DNA from 3 places in the Pseudoxanthomonas sp. LjRoot125 genome. Region 3 is predicted to be linked to each of the others. Evidence: riboswitches for the same ligand, from Rfam matches in the RefSeq annotation. Region 3 holds a riboswitch; each other region holds the start of a gene.
What was found. A riboswitch is a leader RNA that binds a small molecule or an ion and turns the genes downstream of it on or off. The one in region 3 is predicted to bind cobalamin.

Region 1: linked by a shared signal. The riboswitch ahead of ACSION_RS03635 (SLATT domain-containing protein) and the one ahead of ACSION_RS01355 (ribonucleoside-diphosphate reductase subunit alpha) in region 3 are both predicted to bind cobalamin.
Region 2: linked by a shared signal. The riboswitch ahead of btuB (TonB-dependent vitamin B12 receptor) and the one ahead of ACSION_RS01355 (ribonucleoside-diphosphate reductase subunit alpha) in region 3 are both predicted to bind cobalamin.

The regions. Positions count from the first base shown of each region.
Region 1 covers NZ_CAXUOY020000001.1:824,610-830,487, reverse strand. Annotated here, with positions in the region: gene bfr (bacterioferritin) at 1-170, opposite strand, end outside; gene ACSION_RS03655 ((2Fe-2S)-binding protein) at 288-500, opposite strand; gene ACSION_RS03650 (RNA pyrophosphohydrolase) at 567-1,163, opposite strand; tRNA gene ACSION_RS03645 (tRNA-Met) at 1,280-1,356, shown strand; gene ACSION_RS03640 (hypothetical protein) at 1,681-2,166, shown strand; cobalamin riboswitch at 2,352-2,570, shown strand; gene ACSION_RS03635 (SLATT domain-containing protein) at 3,023-3,643, shown strand; gene ACSION_RS03630 (SMODS domain-containing nucleotidyltransferase) at 3,656-4,948, shown strand; gene ACSION_RS03625 (DUF4365 domain-containing protein) at 5,020-5,878, opposite strand, start outside.
Region 2 covers NZ_CAXUOY020000001.1:782,766-788,643, reverse strand. Annotated here, with positions in the region: gene bioD (dethiobiotin synthase) at 1-565, opposite strand, end outside; gene ACSION_RS03465 (TMEM175 family protein) at 570-1,295, opposite strand; gene ACSION_RS03460 (GAF domain-containing protein) at 1,378-1,863, shown strand; gene ACSION_RS03455 (TfoX/Sxy family protein) at 1,860-2,228, shown strand; cobalamin riboswitch at 2,276-2,495, shown strand; gene btuB (TonB-dependent vitamin B12 receptor) at 2,615-4,480, shown strand; gene dinB (DNA polymerase IV) at 4,536-5,618, opposite strand; gene fabA (3-hydroxyacyl-[acyl-carrier-protein] dehydratase FabA) at 5,833-5,878, shown strand, end outside.
Region 3 covers NZ_CAXUOY020000001.1:284,463-290,340, forward strand. Annotated here, with positions in the region: gene ACSION_RS01345 (sterol desaturase family protein) at 1-276, shown strand, start outside; gene hglS (2-oxoadipate dioxygenase/decarboxylase HglS) at 351-1,715, shown strand; cobalamin riboswitch at 1,801-2,019, shown strand; gene ACSION_RS01355 (ribonucleoside-diphosphate reductase subunit alpha) at 2,295-4,631, shown strand; gene ACSION_RS01360 (ribonucleotide-diphosphate reductase subunit beta) at 4,752-5,771, shown strand.

The DNA.
Region 1 (5,878 bases), 540 kb from region 3:
TTGTCGGCATGCTTCATCTCGTCGATGGATTCCTTGTACTCGTGCTCGGCCAACTCCTTGAAGCCCCAGTTCTTCAGCATCTTGGCGTGCAGGAAGTACTGGTTGATCGCGGTGAGCTCGTTGTAGAGCGCCTTGTTGAGGTACTCGATGACCTTGGCGTCGCCTTTCATGGCCATGCTCCGTGGGCGGAAGGACGGCAAAGGTTAGCCCGTGCACGCGCTCCGTGACGGAACGCGAATCGTGATCATTGGGAAGGAGCGACGCCGCCGACGGACGGTTGCCGCGAATCAGGCGGCGTGGGACAGCGTCAGGATCGGGAACAAGGATTCCCGCGGCGCGGGCTGCGCGGCCTGCAACACATCCATCGCCATGTCGAGGCAGCTGCCGCAGTTGGCGCCGGCGCCCGTCCGCATCGTCAGCTCGGCCACGGTCGTGCAGCCAGCGGTGGCGGCTTCACGGATCTGGCGTTCGGTCACGCCGTTGCAGATGCAGACGTACACGTTAGGGAGCGGATGCGACGGACCCACAGTGGCCCGGTGCTATTGCACCCAAAATGAGAATGATTGTCAATTCTGGGCAGGCTCGCTCCCGCCATCCCGTTTACGTCCGGGCCGGCTACGGCCTCGCCGGCGGACAATCTCCTGCGGCCGCGCGGACGGCAATGGCGGGGGAATGGCCTGGACCCCCGCCACGCCGCGCGCGAACGGCGCGAGATGGCCCAGGGCACTGGCGTAGACACGGCGCTTGAACAGGACCACGTGCTCGACGGGGTACCAGAAATCCACCCAGCGCCAATGGTCGAACTCGGGGCTTTCGGTCAGGTCCAGGCGCAGATGGGCTTCATCCCCCAAAAGACGCAACAGGAACCAGACCTGCTTCTGGCCGATGCAGACCTGACGCTCGTTCCGGCGCACCGCCCGGGGCGGCAGTCGATAACGCAGCCAGCCGGGCGTCACAGCCAAAACTTCGACATGTTCGGGCAACAGGCCGGTTTCTTCGCGCAACTCGCGGTACATGGCCTCGACCGGTGTCTCGTCCGTGTTCATGCCGCCTTGCGGGAACTGCCAGCCATCCCGGCGCACCCGTCGCGCCCAGAACACCCGGCCATCCGGCCGCATCAACACGATACCGACATTGGGTCGGTAGCCGTCCGGATCGATCACGATGCGGACTCCTGAAATCTACTGCCCCCGACTCTGCCACGCCCCGCCGGAAGCGACAAGCGCGCGCCGCCCGGTTGACATGGAGGGGGTGAAAATGAAGAATACGCGGTTCACGCGGCTATGTAGCTCAGCCGGTTAGAGCACAGCACTCATAATGCTGGGGTCGGTGGTTCGAGTCCACCCATAGCCACCAGATTCCTGTTAGGAATCAACGCGTTGAAGAAGCCCGCCGCAAGGCGGGTTTTTGTTTGGGTGCGTTTCGGGGTTGCGGTAGGGGTGGGGCCGGCTTCAGGGTGGCTTAGGAAAGCTGCCGCTCATTCGGAGATCTCCGGAAGGCAAGGGCTCAACTGAGGCCTCGAGTAACGCCAAGCAAGCCAACAGGGCATACCCCCTACTGGCGCGCCGGATCTGTAGGACCGGCGCCCATGCGGCAACGCCGATGGTTGCCGACGCCTGACCGCTCCGCCATCTCCCGCCCGTTCCTGCCCATGGGGCCCCAACAAACGATGGACATGCCATGAGCGCCGCGAACCGGTGGAAAGATCGGCTTGTAGCGTGGCTGGAGGCCAAGGCCGACAAGTGGGTGCAAGAAGAAGCGCCCCATTTCCCGTTGAAGGTCCTCCTGACGGTTCTGTTGCTCATCGTCGTGATTCTTCCGGGGCCGGATGAACTTGCCATCCCCGTGACCGACACCTGCCCCTCGGCGGACGCCCGGGAATGCAAGAAGCAGTTCCTCTTTTGCAGATCGGTCGACGCCGGCATTGAGATGAAGGGGATGACCAGGGTCAAGCTCAGGAACGAGTGCCTCCGCAGCTACGAGCAGCGGTGCAACGCATGCGGCACCCCCGTTGACCTCAAGTGCAGAACCTACTGGGAGCGTTACAAAAGGCTGGGACCTTGGTGGGTTGGCAAGCTTCCTGCCGGGCAATGGCTCTGGAAACTGGTAGGTCCCAAAGAGGCGCCGAATTGTGAATCGCGCCGCTTGGAACTTGGCGGGGTTTGACGGGAGCCCCACAGGGCCGCTTCTGTTGTTTGAGGCGCCGCCAGCTGAACGCGGTTGGCGGTGGCCTGATGCGCTTCCCATAGCGCCGCCTACCCCGCCGCCGAGGGTCGGAGCCCGTGAAACATGCTTCGGCAATCCACGTCTCGTTCCACACAATATTTGGTGTTGACTGGCTCCAAATCACCCCATATCTTGCCGTTGTCGGTTCCCGCGGTCCGCAAGCCACGGGATTAAAACGGGAAGCTGGTGACGCCTTCGGGCCACTCCGGCACTGCCCCGCAGCGGTAATAGGGAACGAACCCGCCACAAGCACTGAGGCCAACCTCGGGAAGCTGGCGAAGTAGGTGGAAGACAATCCTTCCGAGCCCTTCAGTCCGAAGACCTGCCGACGGCCCCATTTCCACGCGTTGGACTGGATGGGGTCAGTCGACTGGCGTCGTGCCAGTCGCGGGGCTCCCGTTCGCATCGCGACCCGCGACCACACCTCCAGATCGACCTAACCCCTCGGGCTGGTGGATGTGCGTTCGCAGGAACAGACGATGAAGAGTGATGGCAACCGACATAAGCTTCATATCCAGGGCGAGATGAGCACGCGCGGGGCTGACCGGGCGGGCCAACTCTTGGCAATCGCCGCACTCGTCCTCGCGTGCACATTCGGTGTTGCGGCGATCCTCTACGCAGTTCGGTCGTGGTGGACGTGAGGATCTCCGGAAGCCATCACGATGGTAGGGGTGGCTTGGCGTCCTCAAAGGCTGGGCCCTCCCCCTGAATACCGTAGCGGTGAAAGCCTGCGCCTTTGACAGGCTGGAATTCAGGGCATTAATGTGAATGAAGATCACGTTAAAGGCGCAATGGAATGTCCCAGAACAAGTCGCCTCGAGACCTACTTCTCGAGCAGATCGCCAGCGAAGGCTACAACGTCGGTTACAGCGCGAGCCTGCACTTCGCGACTCTCGACATCGCCTCGAAAGTACCCACCATGGTGACCGTCACCTCGTTTGCAGTAGGGATCTTAGGCCTGGTCTATCCGCAGTTTGCCGACAAGTTGCCGTCGGCAATTCTGCTGATTATCGGTATTTGCATGCTCTATGCACGCGACTATGAGTCGCGTCTTGGCGAATACGAACGGACTGCTATACAGCTGAATAATTTGTATAAGCGCCTACATGACCTTGCCATCGATGCAAAGAGCTCAAGCGGTCAGTCGGCACAACTGGACGAGTTTCGCCAGCGTCTAATCAACATACGCACAGAAGCATCCGACCTGAACGTGTCTCCACAGATCTTCGGGGCAAGCTGGAAGGCTCACCACCGATTCTTCTGGGTGATTGACTCCTCATGGGTTCGAGAACACCGAAATCCCAAGTTCAGCTGGCGCGATATGGCGCCGCTCTCTGCCTTTGTTGGTTTGGGCGTCATCGCTTCGGCTTTACTGGCTGGTGGAATCCACCTTTTCATCAACGCTCTTTGCCAATAGCGGCGCACGTCCATGAGTGCAGCCGCGTTCAACAAATTTCTCTCGAACCTCGCCGTATCCAATCGCCAGGACATTTCCACCAGCTATGAGGGCATAACGACCCGCCTCAATGCTGATTTCTGGAATTCCAGCTCTGACACGCTGCATAGCTTGCAAGTTGGCTCCTTTGGGCGTCGCAGCGCTATACATGGCATCAGCGACCTCGACATGGTTTTCGAGATGCCGCCAGGTGATCTCGCACGCTACGAAGGGCGCTCCGGCAATGGCCCGTCCCAGATGCTGGCAGATGTCCGGGCCTCCCTACAAAAGAGATACACGAGAACAACGATTCGCGGGGATGGCCCAGTCGTGGTAGTGGACTTCGAGAATTACGTGGTAGAGGTCCTCCCAGCGTTTCTCCAGAATGATAGGTCTTACATATACGGCTCAACTCGAAACGGAGGTTCGTGGGAAAGAACAAATCCCCGAATCGAGATGGAAGCCTTCAATACCTATGACACGGCTTGGAACGGGAACGCTCGTGCATTAGCGAAGATGATGCGCGCCTGGAAGAACAACATGGGGGCGCCGATGGGCGGCTACCTCATAGACACTCTCGTAGTTCAGTTCTTCCTAACTCACGTTACCCAGCAAAACGCATCCGCAGCTGACTATCCCAACCTTTTGGTCACACTTTTTGCGTGGCTCAGCGGGCTCGACAACGACGGCACCTGGCCTGCACCAGGAAGTGGCGACCCCGTCAAAGCAAAAGGTCAGTTCACTGGCAGAGCTCGAAAGGCGCTACGCAGATGCCAGCAGGCAAACGAAGCCACTGATCTTGTTGAGAAGACTAAAAAGTGGCGCTCTGTCTTTGGCCGGTCGTTCCCGGTGATGAGCAGGATGATTCTGCAAGAGACCGTTCTCCCGGACCTTACCTCCCCAGGCGAAGAATTTATCGAGGACAAATTTCCTGTAGACATTCGCTACAGAGCAAAGCTCGACTATGAAGTGATGCAGAACAATGTTATGCAGTGGCGATTTATGCAGCTTGCGCGCCGCGATAGGCGCTTGCCCTTCGGGTACCGCCTGCGATTCTTCCTACGCGAATGCAACGTGCCCGAGCCATACAACGTGCGCTGGAAGGTTAAGAATCGTGGCCATGCTGCGCGCGGAAAGGAACGAGGCGGCTTAGAGGTCGATGGCGGAAACCGTGAGAAGTACGAGAACACAAACTTCGAAGGTGACCACTATGTCGAGATCTACTTAATCAAAAACGGCGTCTGCGTAGCGAGGGATCGTGCCGAGGTTCCCATTGTCGTTGCGTAGGCACGAACTCGCACCTACTCATTAGCTCGATCCTTGGAGCACGACGAACGGCTAAACCGCTTCGGCATGAACTACGCGGATGAATGTTCGTCGTAGTAGAGAAGCGACTGTGCGCCTTCGACACGCTGTAGCCTCCAGCTGAACTTTTCGGTGCCGGGCAGCAAATCGAAATCTTTGAGCTGGATGGCTACCGGAAACTTGCCCACCTCATTGCCAAGGATCACAAAGACAAGTTCGGTGGTCGCGATGAATTCTCCGCAGCTTCCATCAAACTCACGCTGCGGATCGAACTGGAGAGATTGCAACCCGATCTCTACCCTTTCTCCTCGTAGGATCTTGTAGAGCGTATCTATCTCATCAAGCTCTTGATCCGACAACTCATACGATAATGGAAGTTGAAATCCTGATGCGCAGAACTTTGTTATCGCGTGCAGTTTTGATAGGTACGCAAGATGGCCGAAGACGGGAAGCATTCTTGAGACCTCAGCCTCACCGAGCACGGCAGGCACCCGCCCTACATCAAAGTCGAAGCAGAGCCATATAGAGCGCTTAGTTGTCGCTTGCTCGAACCATTCGGCGAAGCCTGCAAGCGCCGTAAGATTGGCGACAGGAGCACTGGAAAGATATCCGGAAGTATTGGTAGATAAAGTGATGTTCGCCTTAGTCCCATTCTCGCTGGGGTCAAATTGGGCACGCAGACTCAGGGGCGACTGTTCGCCCTCACTTAGAACAGCAAGCCCTCTTGCCCCCCGGTAGAGTCTCGAATCAATCTGGACAGATGCCGCTGTCAGGCTGAATTTTTCGCCAGGAACCATCGTTACTTGCACTGATTCGCTACGAGTAGGCCGCAGGGAGACTCGGCCGACCAATCCACGATCCGCTCCAATCTCTTCAAACAGTGGCGAGCCAGTCATTCGGAACTCTGCTACG
Region 2 (5,878 bases), 500 kb from region 3:
CGAAGTTTTCGTCGCGGCGCGCCATGTCGGGGTCGACTTCGTTCGCGATCCAGCCCACCAGCCGCGCGCCGTCGTCCTGGATCGCGCGCGCGCTGAGCCGCGCATGGTTGATGCACCCCAGGCGCATGCCGACCACCAGCACCACCGGCAGGCGCAGCTGTTCGACCAGGTGCCGCTGGTCGAGCGTGGCCGTCAGCGGCGCGGCCCAGCCGCCGACACCTTCCACCAGCACCATGTCGGCCAGCGGATGCAGGCGTTCGAACGCGGACACCAGCACACCCAGTTGCACGTCCACGCCCGCATCGCGCGCGGCGATCTCCGGCGCCAGCGGCGCGGGCAGGGCGTAGGGATTGACGTCCTCGTAGGGCGGCACCGGATCGCTGGCGGCCTGCAGGGCCAGCGCATCTTCATTGCGCCAGCCATCGGGCATACGTTCGCAGCCGCTGGCGACCGGCTTCATGCCCACCGCGCACAGGCCACGTGCGCGGAACGCATGCAGCAGCGCGGCGCTGGCGACGGTCTTGCCCACGCCGGTATCGGTGCCGGTGACGAACAGCCTGTCCATCGCCTCAATCCTCCGCGCGTGCCGGCCAGCGACGCGCGCCCCAGCGCTGTCCCGCCACGTGGAGCAGGCCGGTGAACGAGAGCAGGAAGTACACGCTGCCCGGCAGCGCGACCTGCCACGAGCGCGAGTCTTCGGTCAGCAGGCCGGCGATCAGCACCGACAGCAGCCCGACCAGGACGAAATACGCATGCGAAGCGAACTCGCCCGCGGCGTTGGCGGCGGCCTCTCCATCCAACTCCAGGCGCGCACGCGCACGCCACGCCAGCGCGTACAGGCCGCCGATGCAGGCCGACATCGACGCGAACGCCAACCCGTAAAAGGTGAACATGAAGGCCAATGGGCGCGCCCCGTTGGCGTCGTTCAGCGGCATCGGCAACCAGCCGCCGGTGATCCAGGCGAAGAAGGTGCCCAGCAACAGGCGCAGCGGATACACGTAGACCAGCACCAGGAACACCAGCAGCAGGCTGAGCAAGGTGGCGGGCACGCTGCCGAGGCGGTAGCGACGGCTCCAGCGCACGTGCGCATACCAGAACATCGCCACCATCGCGAAGCTGGCGGCGAACGCCGGCACGTTCTTCAGCGCCTGCAGCAGCGCGCCGATGCTGTCCGGGATGCTGTCCACCGAGATCACCAGCAGGGTCACCGCGAACGCGAAGGCCGCATCCACGAACGCCTCGAGCCGCGTCACCCCATGGCCGCGCCAGCTGGCCTCGTCTTCACCTGCGCTCATGCCTACCCGTCTCCCCGTCAGGCCTGCCGATGGAATGCATCATATCGGGCCGCCGCGAAGTGCCGGGAGTAGAATCGACGGCATGTCATTCGCCTCCCAAACGCTCACCGGCAGCAAGCCGGAACAATACGCGCAGCTGGTCGAACAGGCGCGCGCCCTGCTGGCTGGCGAACCGGACCGGATCGCCAATGCCGCCAACCTGGCCGCACTGGTCTACCACGCCCTTCCGGACTTCAACTGGGTGGGTTTCTACTTCTTCGATGGCCGGGAATTGGTGGTCGGTCCGTTCCAAGGCTTACCAGCCTGCGTGCGGATCCCGTTGGACAAGGGGGTCTGCGGAGCCGCCGCACGCACCCACCAGACCCAGCGCGTGGACGATGTGGACGCCTTCCCGGGCCACATCGCCTGCGATTCCGCATCGCGCTCGGAATTGGTGGTCCCGCTGGTGAAAGGGGGCGAACTCGTCGGCGTGCTCGACCTGGACAGCCCCCGCCTGGCCCGGTTCGATGCGGACGACCAGGAAGGCATGGAACGCATCGCCGCCATTTTCCTGGATTCGCTGACATGACAGGCACCAAGCTGCGCAACATCGGCCCCAAGTCCGCCGCCTGGCTCCGCCAGGTCGGCCTGCGCACGCAGGAGGACCTGGAGTCGGTTGGCGCGGTCGAGGCCTTCATCCGGGTCAAGCGTGCGGGGTTCCGCCCGAGTCTCAACCTGCTGTATGCGCTGGAAGGCGCCCTGCTGGATTGCCACTGGCAGCAGTTGCCCGAAGCGCGCCGCGGCGAACTACTGGTGGCCTACGACGCGGCCGCGGCCTTGCTGCCGCCACCGCGTGGCCGCCCTGCCGCCGGCCCGGTGACGACGACCCACACCGAGCAGGAAGAAGACACGGGCCCGTCCCTGAACCTGTTCGACTCGCGCGGCGACGACTGATCGCCCGCGGCGACCGCGCGCCTGACGGCGACGCGAGCGCTTCCCGTATACTGCGCGCGCTTTCAGGTGACCCGCGCCTCGTGCCGGGTTGAAACGGGAAGCCGGTGACCCGCCCCACGGCGGCATTCCGGCGCTGCCCCCGCAACGGTAGGCGAAGACAGCCGCGGCATCGGCCACTGTGCGTCCACGACGCATGGGAAGGCGCCACGGCGGAGTGCCCTGCACTCGTTCGCAAGCCCGGAGACCGGCCTGGGAGTCCACTGGTTGCGATGCGGAGGGCGTCGCGGCGTGCCGCGCCGCTTCGCCTGCGCTGTCCGCTCCGCATCCCTTTCCATCGCGACTCCACGCCGAAGAATGCGCGCGGGGCGCGCGATGGAGTTGTTCCGATGCAAAGCCGTACTTTTTCCTCCCCTTCCCTGCTGGCCCTCGCGGTCGCGATGGCGCTGCCCGCTGCAGCGCAGGCGCAGGAGGCCACCAACCTCGACGAGATCATCGTCTCCGGCACGCGCACGGAAGTGGCCGTCGAAGACAGCCTGGTTCCCGCGCAGGTGATCGGCCGCGACGCGATCCAGCGCAGCCAGGCGCGCTCGCTGGGCGAACTGCTGCAGGGACGCGCCGGCATCTCGATCGCCAACCAGGGCGGCGCGGGCAAGATCACCACGCTCAATCTGCGCGGTGCCGAATCCGACCACGTGCTGGTGCTCGTGGATGGCGTGCGCATGGGCTCGGCGACCGCCGGCCTGCCGGCATTGCAGGACCTGCCGATCGACCAGATCGATCGCGTCGAGATCGTGCGCGGTCCGCGCTCGAGCCTGTGGGGCTCCGAAGCCATCGGCGGCGTGATCCAGGTGTTCACCCGCCGCAACACCGGCAAGGTGCGGCCGAACTTCCGCATCGGCGTGGGCAGCGACAGTACGCGTGAAGCCAGCGCCGGTATCGGCGGCGGCATCGGCCGCGGCTGGTTCGGCGCCGACGTGGCGCACACGCGCACCGACGGCTTCAACGCCTGCCGCGGCACCAGCGGGGATGCCGCGAACCCGTTCGGTGCCGGCTGCTTCGCCGACGAACCCGACCGCGACGGCTACCGTAATACCTCGGCCAACCTGCGCGGCGGTTACTCGTTCACCGATACGCTGACGCTGGAAGCCAACGCGCTGCGCGCCGACGGCGAGAGCGAGTTCGACGGCAGCTTCACCAACCGATCCGAAACCGTGCAGCAGGTGCTGGGCACCAAGCTGCGCTACGCGCCGAGCGACAAGGTCAACCTGCTGCTGAGCCTGGGCCGCAACGACGACAAGTCCGACGACTTCCACGATGACGTGCCGTCCGGTTACTTCGAGACGCGTCGCTACGTGGCGTCGGCGCAGGGCGACTTCGCCGTGGCCGCCAACCAGCTGCTGACCGCCGGCATCGACTGGCAGGACGACAAGGTGGAAAGCGCCACCGACTTCGACGTCACCCAGCGCGACAACCTGGCCGGCTTCGTCGAATACCAGGGCCGCTTCGGCGCGCACCAGCTGCAGGCCAGCGTCCGCAACGACGACAACGAGCAGTTCGGCAACCACACCACCGGCAGCCTGGGCTACGGGTTCGGCTTCGGTAACGGCCTGAAGCTGACCGCCAGCGTGGCCACGGGCTTCAAGGCGCCGAGCTTCAACGACCTGTACTACCCGTTCTTCGGCAATCCGGACCTGAAGCCGGAAGAGTCCGAGAGCGTCAACCTCGGCATCGCGCAGTACGCGGACACCTGGAACTGGACGTTCAACGTCTACCAGAACAAGGTGGACCAGCTGATCTCCTACGACGCGGCGATCTTCCTGCCCAACAACATCGACGAAGCCCGCATCCGCGGCGCGGAGTTCACCGTCGACGTCGCGGTGGCAGGCTTCGACATCGCCACCCAGCTGAGCCACACCGATCCGCGCAATCGGTCGGCCGGCTTCAACGACGACAACCTGCTGGCACGCCGTCCGCGCAACACCGCGCGCGTCGACGTGGATCGCGCGTTCGGCGCGTTCCGCACCGGCCTGACGTTCAACGCCGCAGGCGAGCGCTACGACAATCTGGCCAACACGGTCCGCCTGGGCGGCTACAGCACGCTGGATCTGCGCCTGGAGTACGCCATCGCGCCGGCATGGACGCTGCAAGCGAAGGTGGGCAACGTGTTCGACCGCGAGTACGAAACCGTCGCCTGGTACAACCAGGCCGGCCGCACCTACGGCCTGAGCTTGCGCTACCAGCCGACCGAGTAATTCGACGGCGGCACGCGACAGGAAGAAGCCCGGCATTGCCGGGCTTTTTTTCGGCTCAACCGGCAGCCAACTCCGCTCCGTCGAACAAGCCAGGCTGGGTCGCCATCTCATCCCGATCCCGGAACCCCGACAGCCCCACGCCCACCAGTCGGTAGCGGGTGGCGCCCGGCAGGTCGACGCGCTCGCGCAGCGCCAGGGCGATATCGATGAAGTCCTGCGCGGAGGACGGCGGCGATTCCGGCGTGAAGCTGCGGGTGAGGATGCGGAACTGGGAGGTCTTCAGCTTCAGCACCACTGTGCGGCCCACGCGCTCGGTCTTGCGGCTGGCCTGCCATGCCTTTTCCGCGATGCGGACGATGTGCGGTTCCAGTTCCGACAACAGCAGGTCGGTGGCGAAGGTGTCTTCGGAGGAGATCGACTGCACCGGCTGGTCCGGTTCGACAGGCCGCTCGTCGATGCCGCGCGCGCGCCGGTACAGGCTGCCGCCGAAGCTGCCGTAGCGCGCTTCCAGCTCGTGTTGCGGGTGAAGGCGCAGGTCGCCGACGGTACGGATGCCATCCGCATTCAAGCGCCCCTGCATCACCTTGCCGACGCCCGGGATGCGCTCCACCGGCAGTGGCGTCAGGAACGCCTCCACCTGGTGCGGACGCAGGACGAACTGGCCATCCGGCTTGCGCCAGTCCGAGGCGATCTTGGCGAGGAACTTGTTCGGCGCCACGCCGGCCGAGGCGGTCAGCTGCGTTTCTTCGCGGATCTGCGCGCGGATGGTCTCGGCCACGGCGGTGGCCGTCGGCAGGTCGGTCTTCGGCGCGGTGACGTCGAGGTAGGCCTCGTCCAGCGAGAGCGGTTCGACCAGGTCGGTATGACGGAAGAAGATCTCGCGCACCTGCCGCGACACCGCCTTGTAGCGGATGAAATCGGGCGGCACGAACACCGCCTGCGGGCACAACCGCTCCGCGCGAATCGCCGGCATCGCCGAGCGCACGCCGAACACGCGCGCTTCGTAGGACGCCGCACACACCACCGAGCGCTCGCCGCGCCAGGCCACGACCACGGGTCGCCCGCGCAGCGACGGATCGTCGCGCTGCTCCACCGACGCGTAGAACGCGTCCATGTCGATGTGGATGATCTTGCGCATCACGCGATGATATCGGCGGCCGTACGCGATCGCATGGATGCATGCGCGTTGGATACGCACGCGTGTGGAGATGCGGGCGGATCGCGTGAAACCCTTGCCGAAATTGCACTTCCACGATGGTACGCCGGCGTATGGAAAAACCCGGTTGATTTGCATCAAGACAAGCGTATGCACATGTGTGCATTATTTGCGCCTTCGCAGAACGGACGACGCAATGAACGCCCCCGCTTCCTTCTCGCGCGAACAGCTGCTGGCCAGCG
Region 3 (5,878 bases):
CACCACGCCAGCAATCCGGAATACCTGGACTGCAACTACGGCGGCGTGCTGATCGTGTTCGACCGGCTGTTCGGCACGTGCCGCGAGGAACGGCCCGGCGTGCCGATCCGCTACGGTCTGGTCGAGCCGGTACGCAGCTACAACCCGGTGACTATCGTCCTGCATGCCTGGGTGAAACTGGGCCGCGACCTGCGGCGCGCGCGCGGGATGCGCGACGTGGCGCGGACGCTGTTCGGTCCGCCGGGACACGTGCCGGGGACGGACACGAGGCGCTGAAACTGGCCCGCACGCGCGCGGCCGGCGACAATACGCACCCCCGGCGGCCCCACGCCGCCCGCACGCCTAATCCCATGACCGCCTTCGTTTCGCCCGACCGCATCCGCGGCCTGTTCGCCCAGGCCATGTCCGACATGTACCGCGCCGAGGTGCCGCTGTACGGCGACCTGATCACGCTGGTCGGCGACATCAACACCGACACACAGCGCCGCGACCCCGCCCTCGCCCAACGGCTGCGGCGCACCGGCGAGACCGAGCGCCTGGACCTGGAGCGCCACGGCGCGATCCGCGTGGGCACGCCGGCCGAACTGGCGATGCTGGGCCGCGTGTTCGCGCTGATGGGCATGCACCCGGTGGGCTATTACGACCTCACCGTGGCCGGTGTGCCGGTGCATGCCACCGCGTTCCGTCCGCTGACCGAGGCCGCGCTGGCCGCCAACCCGTTCCGCATCTTCACCTCGCTGCTGCGGCTGGAACTGATCGCCGACGCCGCGCTGCGCGCCGAGGCCGAAGCGATCCTGGCCCGCCGCGACATCTTCACCCCCGATGCGCGCGCGCTGGTCGCGCAAGCCGAACGGGACGGCGGACTGGACGACGCCGATGCGCAGCGCTTCGTCGCCGAAGTGCTGGAAACCTTCCGCTGGCATGGCGATGCGACCGTCTCGCTGGAGACCTACCACGCGCTGCACGGCCTGCACCGCCTGGTGGCCGACGTGGTCAGCTTCCGCGGCCCGCACATCAACCACCTCACCCCGCGCACGCTGGACATCGACGCCGCGCAGGCCGCGATGCTGGAACGCGGCATCCAGGCCAAGGCGCTGATCGAAGGCCCGCCGCGCCGCGCCGTGCCGATCCTGCTGCGCCAGACCAGCTTCAAGGCGCTGGAAGAGGAAGTCGCCTTCCCCGACGCCACCGGCACGCTGGTGCCCGGCAGCCACAGCGCGCGCTTCGGCGAGATCGAGCAGCGCGGCCTGGCGCTGACCCCGGCCGGGCGTGAGTTGTACGACCGCCTGCTCGCGCAGGTGCGCCAGGCGGGCGGCGCCGGCAATACGTCGGCCGACTATCCGCAGCGACTGGCGGCGGCGTTCGCGGCGTTCCCGGATGACGAGACCACGCTGCGCCGCGAAGGCCTGGGCTACTTCCGCTACCGCCTGACCGATGCCGGCGACGCCCTGCCCGCGGCCGAACGCGCGGCGATGACGCCGGATGCGCTGGTCGGTGCCGGCCTCGCGGTCGTCGATCCGATCGTCTACGAGGACTTCCTGCCGGTCAGCGCGGCGGGCATCTTCCAGTCCAACCTCGGTGGCGGCGAACAGCGCGCCTACGACGCCCACGCCAACCAGGACGCGTTCGAAACCGCACTCGGCGCGAAGATCCACGACCCGTTCGCCCTGTATGCGCAGGCGCAGGACGCGTCGATCGCAGCGCTGCAGGCCTGATGCCCACGCTGGAACCGTGAAACCCGCATCGCGTCGACATCGGCTGTTCCACACAACATTTGGTGTTGACGCCTCCGGGACCCCCCACTATCTTGTGGCCGTCGGTTCCGGTGGCCGCAAGCCACGGGATTAAAACGGGAAGCCGGTGACGCGTTCGCGCCACTCCGGCACTGCCCCGCAGCGGTAATTGGGAACGAACCCGCCACCAGCACTGGGGCCTTGCCCTGGGAAGCGGCGGACGTAGGAAGAAGGCTCGCCCTTCGCGCCCATGAGTCCGAAGACCTGCCGACAGCCGCGCGTTGCACACCGCGCGGTGCCGGCCGCGGAATCTCCGGGGGGAGAGGGCTGGCGAAGCAGGGCACGCCGGTCTTCCGTCCGCGCGATCTCGCCTCCTGCGACGCCGCTTCCCCACTGTGATCCTCCATCCGGCCTTGCGCTGCCCCGCGAGGGACGGGCCGCCGCGTGCACCACGCATGGAGGAATCTCGTGACCCAGATCGACAGCGCCGTCGCCGACGCCGGCACCACCCCGTCCCAGAAGGACGCGTTCTCGCTGACCCCGCCGCCCACCGCCACCGCGATGAGCGTGACCAAGCGCAACGGCGGCCGCGAGCCGGTGGACCTCAACAAGATCGTGCGCGCCGTGCAGCGCAATTGCGAAGGCCTGCACGCCATCGATCCGATGCGCGTGGCCACCCGCACCATCTCCGGCCTGTACGACGGCGCCAGCACGCGCGAACTGGACGAACTGTCGATCCGCACGGCCGCGCTGCTGACCGGCGAGGAACCCGAATACAGCCGCCTGGCCGCGCGCCTGCTGGCCGGTTACATCGCCAAGGAAGTGACCGGCCAGGAGATCCACGCGTTCTCGCAGTCGGTGACGCGCGGCCACGAGGTCGGCCTGATCAACGACCGCCTGCTGAACTTCGTGCAGACCAACGCACGCAAGCTCAACGATGCACTGGACGCCTCGCTGGACCTGCACTTCGACTACTTCGGCCTGCGCACGCTGTACGACCGCTACCTGCTGCGCCACCCGCACACCCGCAAGGTGATCGAAACGCCGCAGCAGTTCTTCCTGCGCATCGCCTGCGCGCTGAGCGAGGACGTGCCGGAGGCGCTGGCGCTGTACCGCCGCATGGGCAACCTGGACTACCTGCCCAGCTCGCCGACGCTGTTCAACAGCGGCACCACGCACGAGCAGCTGTCATCGTGCTTCCTGCTCGATTCGCCGCAGGACACGCTGGAATCCATCTACGCCAAGTACGGCGACATCGCCCAGCTGAGCAAGTTCAGCGGCGGCATCGGCGTGAGCTACACGCGCGTGCGTTCGCGCGGCTCGCTGATCAAGTCCACCAACGGCCACAGCAACGGCATCGTGCCGTGGCTGAAGACGCTGGATTCCTCGGTCGCGGCGGTCAACCAGGGCGGCAAGCGCAAGGGCGCGGCCTGCGTGTACCTGGAAACCTGGCATGCGGACATCGAGGACTTCCTCGAACTGCGCGACAACACCGGCGATGAAGCCCGCCGCACCCACAACCTCAACCTGGCCAACTGGGTGCCGGACCTCTTCATGAAGCGCGTCGAGGCCGACCAGGAATGGTCGCTGTTCGATCCGCGCGTGGTGCCGGAACTGACCGACCTGTACGGCGCCGCCTTCGAGCTGGCCTACACGCAGGCCGAAGCGCAGGGCAAGGCGATGAAGACCACGTCCGCCCGCAAGCTGTACGGCCGGATGATGCGCACGCTGGCCGAGACCGGCAACGGCTGGATGACGTTCAAGGACAAGTGCAACGCGGCCAGCAACCAGACGCTCCGCGCGGGCAACGTCATCCACCTGTCGAACCTGTGCACCGAGATCCTCGAGGTCACCTCGGCGGAAGAGACCGCCGTGTGCAACCTGGGCTCGATCAACCTGGGCCGCCACTTCGATGACGATGGTTGGTTCGATTTCGACAAGCTCGCCGAAACCGTCCGCCTGGCCGTGCGCCAGCTGGACCGCGTGATCGACCTGAACTTCTATCCGATCGAGACCGCGCGCCGCGGCAACCTGCGCTGGCGCCCGGTCGGCCTGGGCTGCATGGGCCTGCAGGACGTGTTCTTCAAGCTACGCCTGCCGTTCGACAGCGCCGAAGCGCGCGCGCTGTCGGCGAAGATCGCCGAGACCATCTACTTCCATGCGCTGGAAACGTCGGTGGAGCTGGCGCAGGAACGCGGCCGCCATCCGTCGTTCGCCGACACCCGCGCGGCCAACGGCGAACTGCAGTTCGACGCCTGGAACATTACGCCGGAGAACGTCGAGCGCTGGGACGCCCTGCGTGCGCGCATCAAGGAACATGGCCTGCGCAACTCGCTGCTCATCGCCATTGCGCCGACCGCGACGATCGCCTCGATCGCCGGCTGCTACGAGTGCGTGGAGCCGCAGGTGTCCAACCTGTTCAAGCGCGAAACGCTGTCGGGCGACTTCCTGCAGGTCAACCGCTACCTGGTGGACGAGCTGAAGAAGCTCGGCCTGTGGACGCCGGAGACGCGCGATGCGATCAAGTTGTCCGAAGGCTCCATCCAGGGCATCGCGCAGATCCCGGAGACGCTGCAGCAGGTCTACCGCACCGCGTGGGAACTGCCGATGCGCTCGCTGATCGACATGGCGGCCGGCCGCGGCGCCTTCATCGACCAGTCGGCATCGCTCAACCTGTTCATGGAAAGCCCGAACATCGGCGCAATGTCGTCCATGTACATGTACGCATGGAAGCAGGGCATCAAGACCACCTACTACCTGCGCTCGCGCCCGGCGACGAAGATCGCCAAGACCACGGTCAGCACGGCCGCCGCCGCCGCGCCAAAGCGGGAATACACGCCCACCGAAGCCATCGCCTGCTCGCTGGAGAACCCGGAAGCCTGCGAGGCCTGCCAGTAACGCCTCTCCCACGTCGGTATTCCCGACGGATCACGGCACAGGGACGTGCCGGGCGCACGGATGCGCCACTCCCTCATTCATGGCGCGCCGTCGCCGACGGCGTGCCGCACAGGAAACACCATGTCCGCCCAACCCAAGCAGATGCTGCTAGACCCCGGTTTCGAACTGACGCTGCGCCCGATGCGCTACCCGCAGTTCTATGACATGTACCGCGACGCCATCAAGAACACGTGGACGGTGGAAGAGATCAACTTCCAGATTGACATCACCGACCTGCACTCGAAGATGACGCCGGCCGACCGCCACCTGATCCACCGGCTGGTCGCGTTCTTCGCCACCGGCGATTCCATCGTGTCGAACAACCTGGTGCTGAACCTGTACCAGCACCTCAACGCGCCCGAAGCGCGCATGTACCTGTCGCGGCAGCTCTACGAAGAAGCGCTGCACGTGCAGTTCTACCTGACCCTGCTGGACAACTACCTGCCCGACCCGTCGGAGCGCTTCAAGGCGTTCGCGGCGGTGGAGAACATCCCGGCGATCAAGAAGAAGGCCGACTTCTGCTTCAAATGGATCGACAGCATCCAGGACATGAAGCGGATCGAGACGCGCGACCAGCGCCGGCAGTTCCTGCTCAACCAGATCTGCTTCGCCGCGTGCATCGAAGGCCTGTTCTTCTTCGCTGCCTTCGCCTACGTGTACTACTTCCGCTCGCGCGGCCTGTTGCCGGGCCTGGCCAGTGGCACCAACTGGGTGTTCCGCGACGAGAGCTGCCACATGGAGTTCGCGTTCGAGTGCGTGCGCACCGTGCGCGAGGAAGAACCGGACCTGTTCGACGACGTCATGCAGCAGCAGGTCTACGACATGCTGGAAGAGGCGATCGAGTGCGAAGTGCAGTTTGCCGAGGACGTGCTGTCGGGTGGCGTGGCCGGCATCTCGACGCGCGACATGCGGCAGTACCTGCAGCACTGCGCGGACCAGCACTTCGCCAAGCTCGGCATGCCCAAGCGCTACGACGTGCGCAACCCGCTGCCCTTCATGGAGCTGCAGGACGTGCAGGAGCTGACCAACTTCTTCGAACGTCGCGTCTCCGCCTATCAGCTGGGCGTACAGGGCGAGGTGGGCTTCGACCACGCGTTCTGAGGCGTGACGATGGTTGACGTGGGAGCGACGTAAGTCGCGATCTCTGCAACGACACGTCCTCGTGGCATCCGAAGGGCGACGGCGTGCTTCTTTCGCCCTGTCGCGAC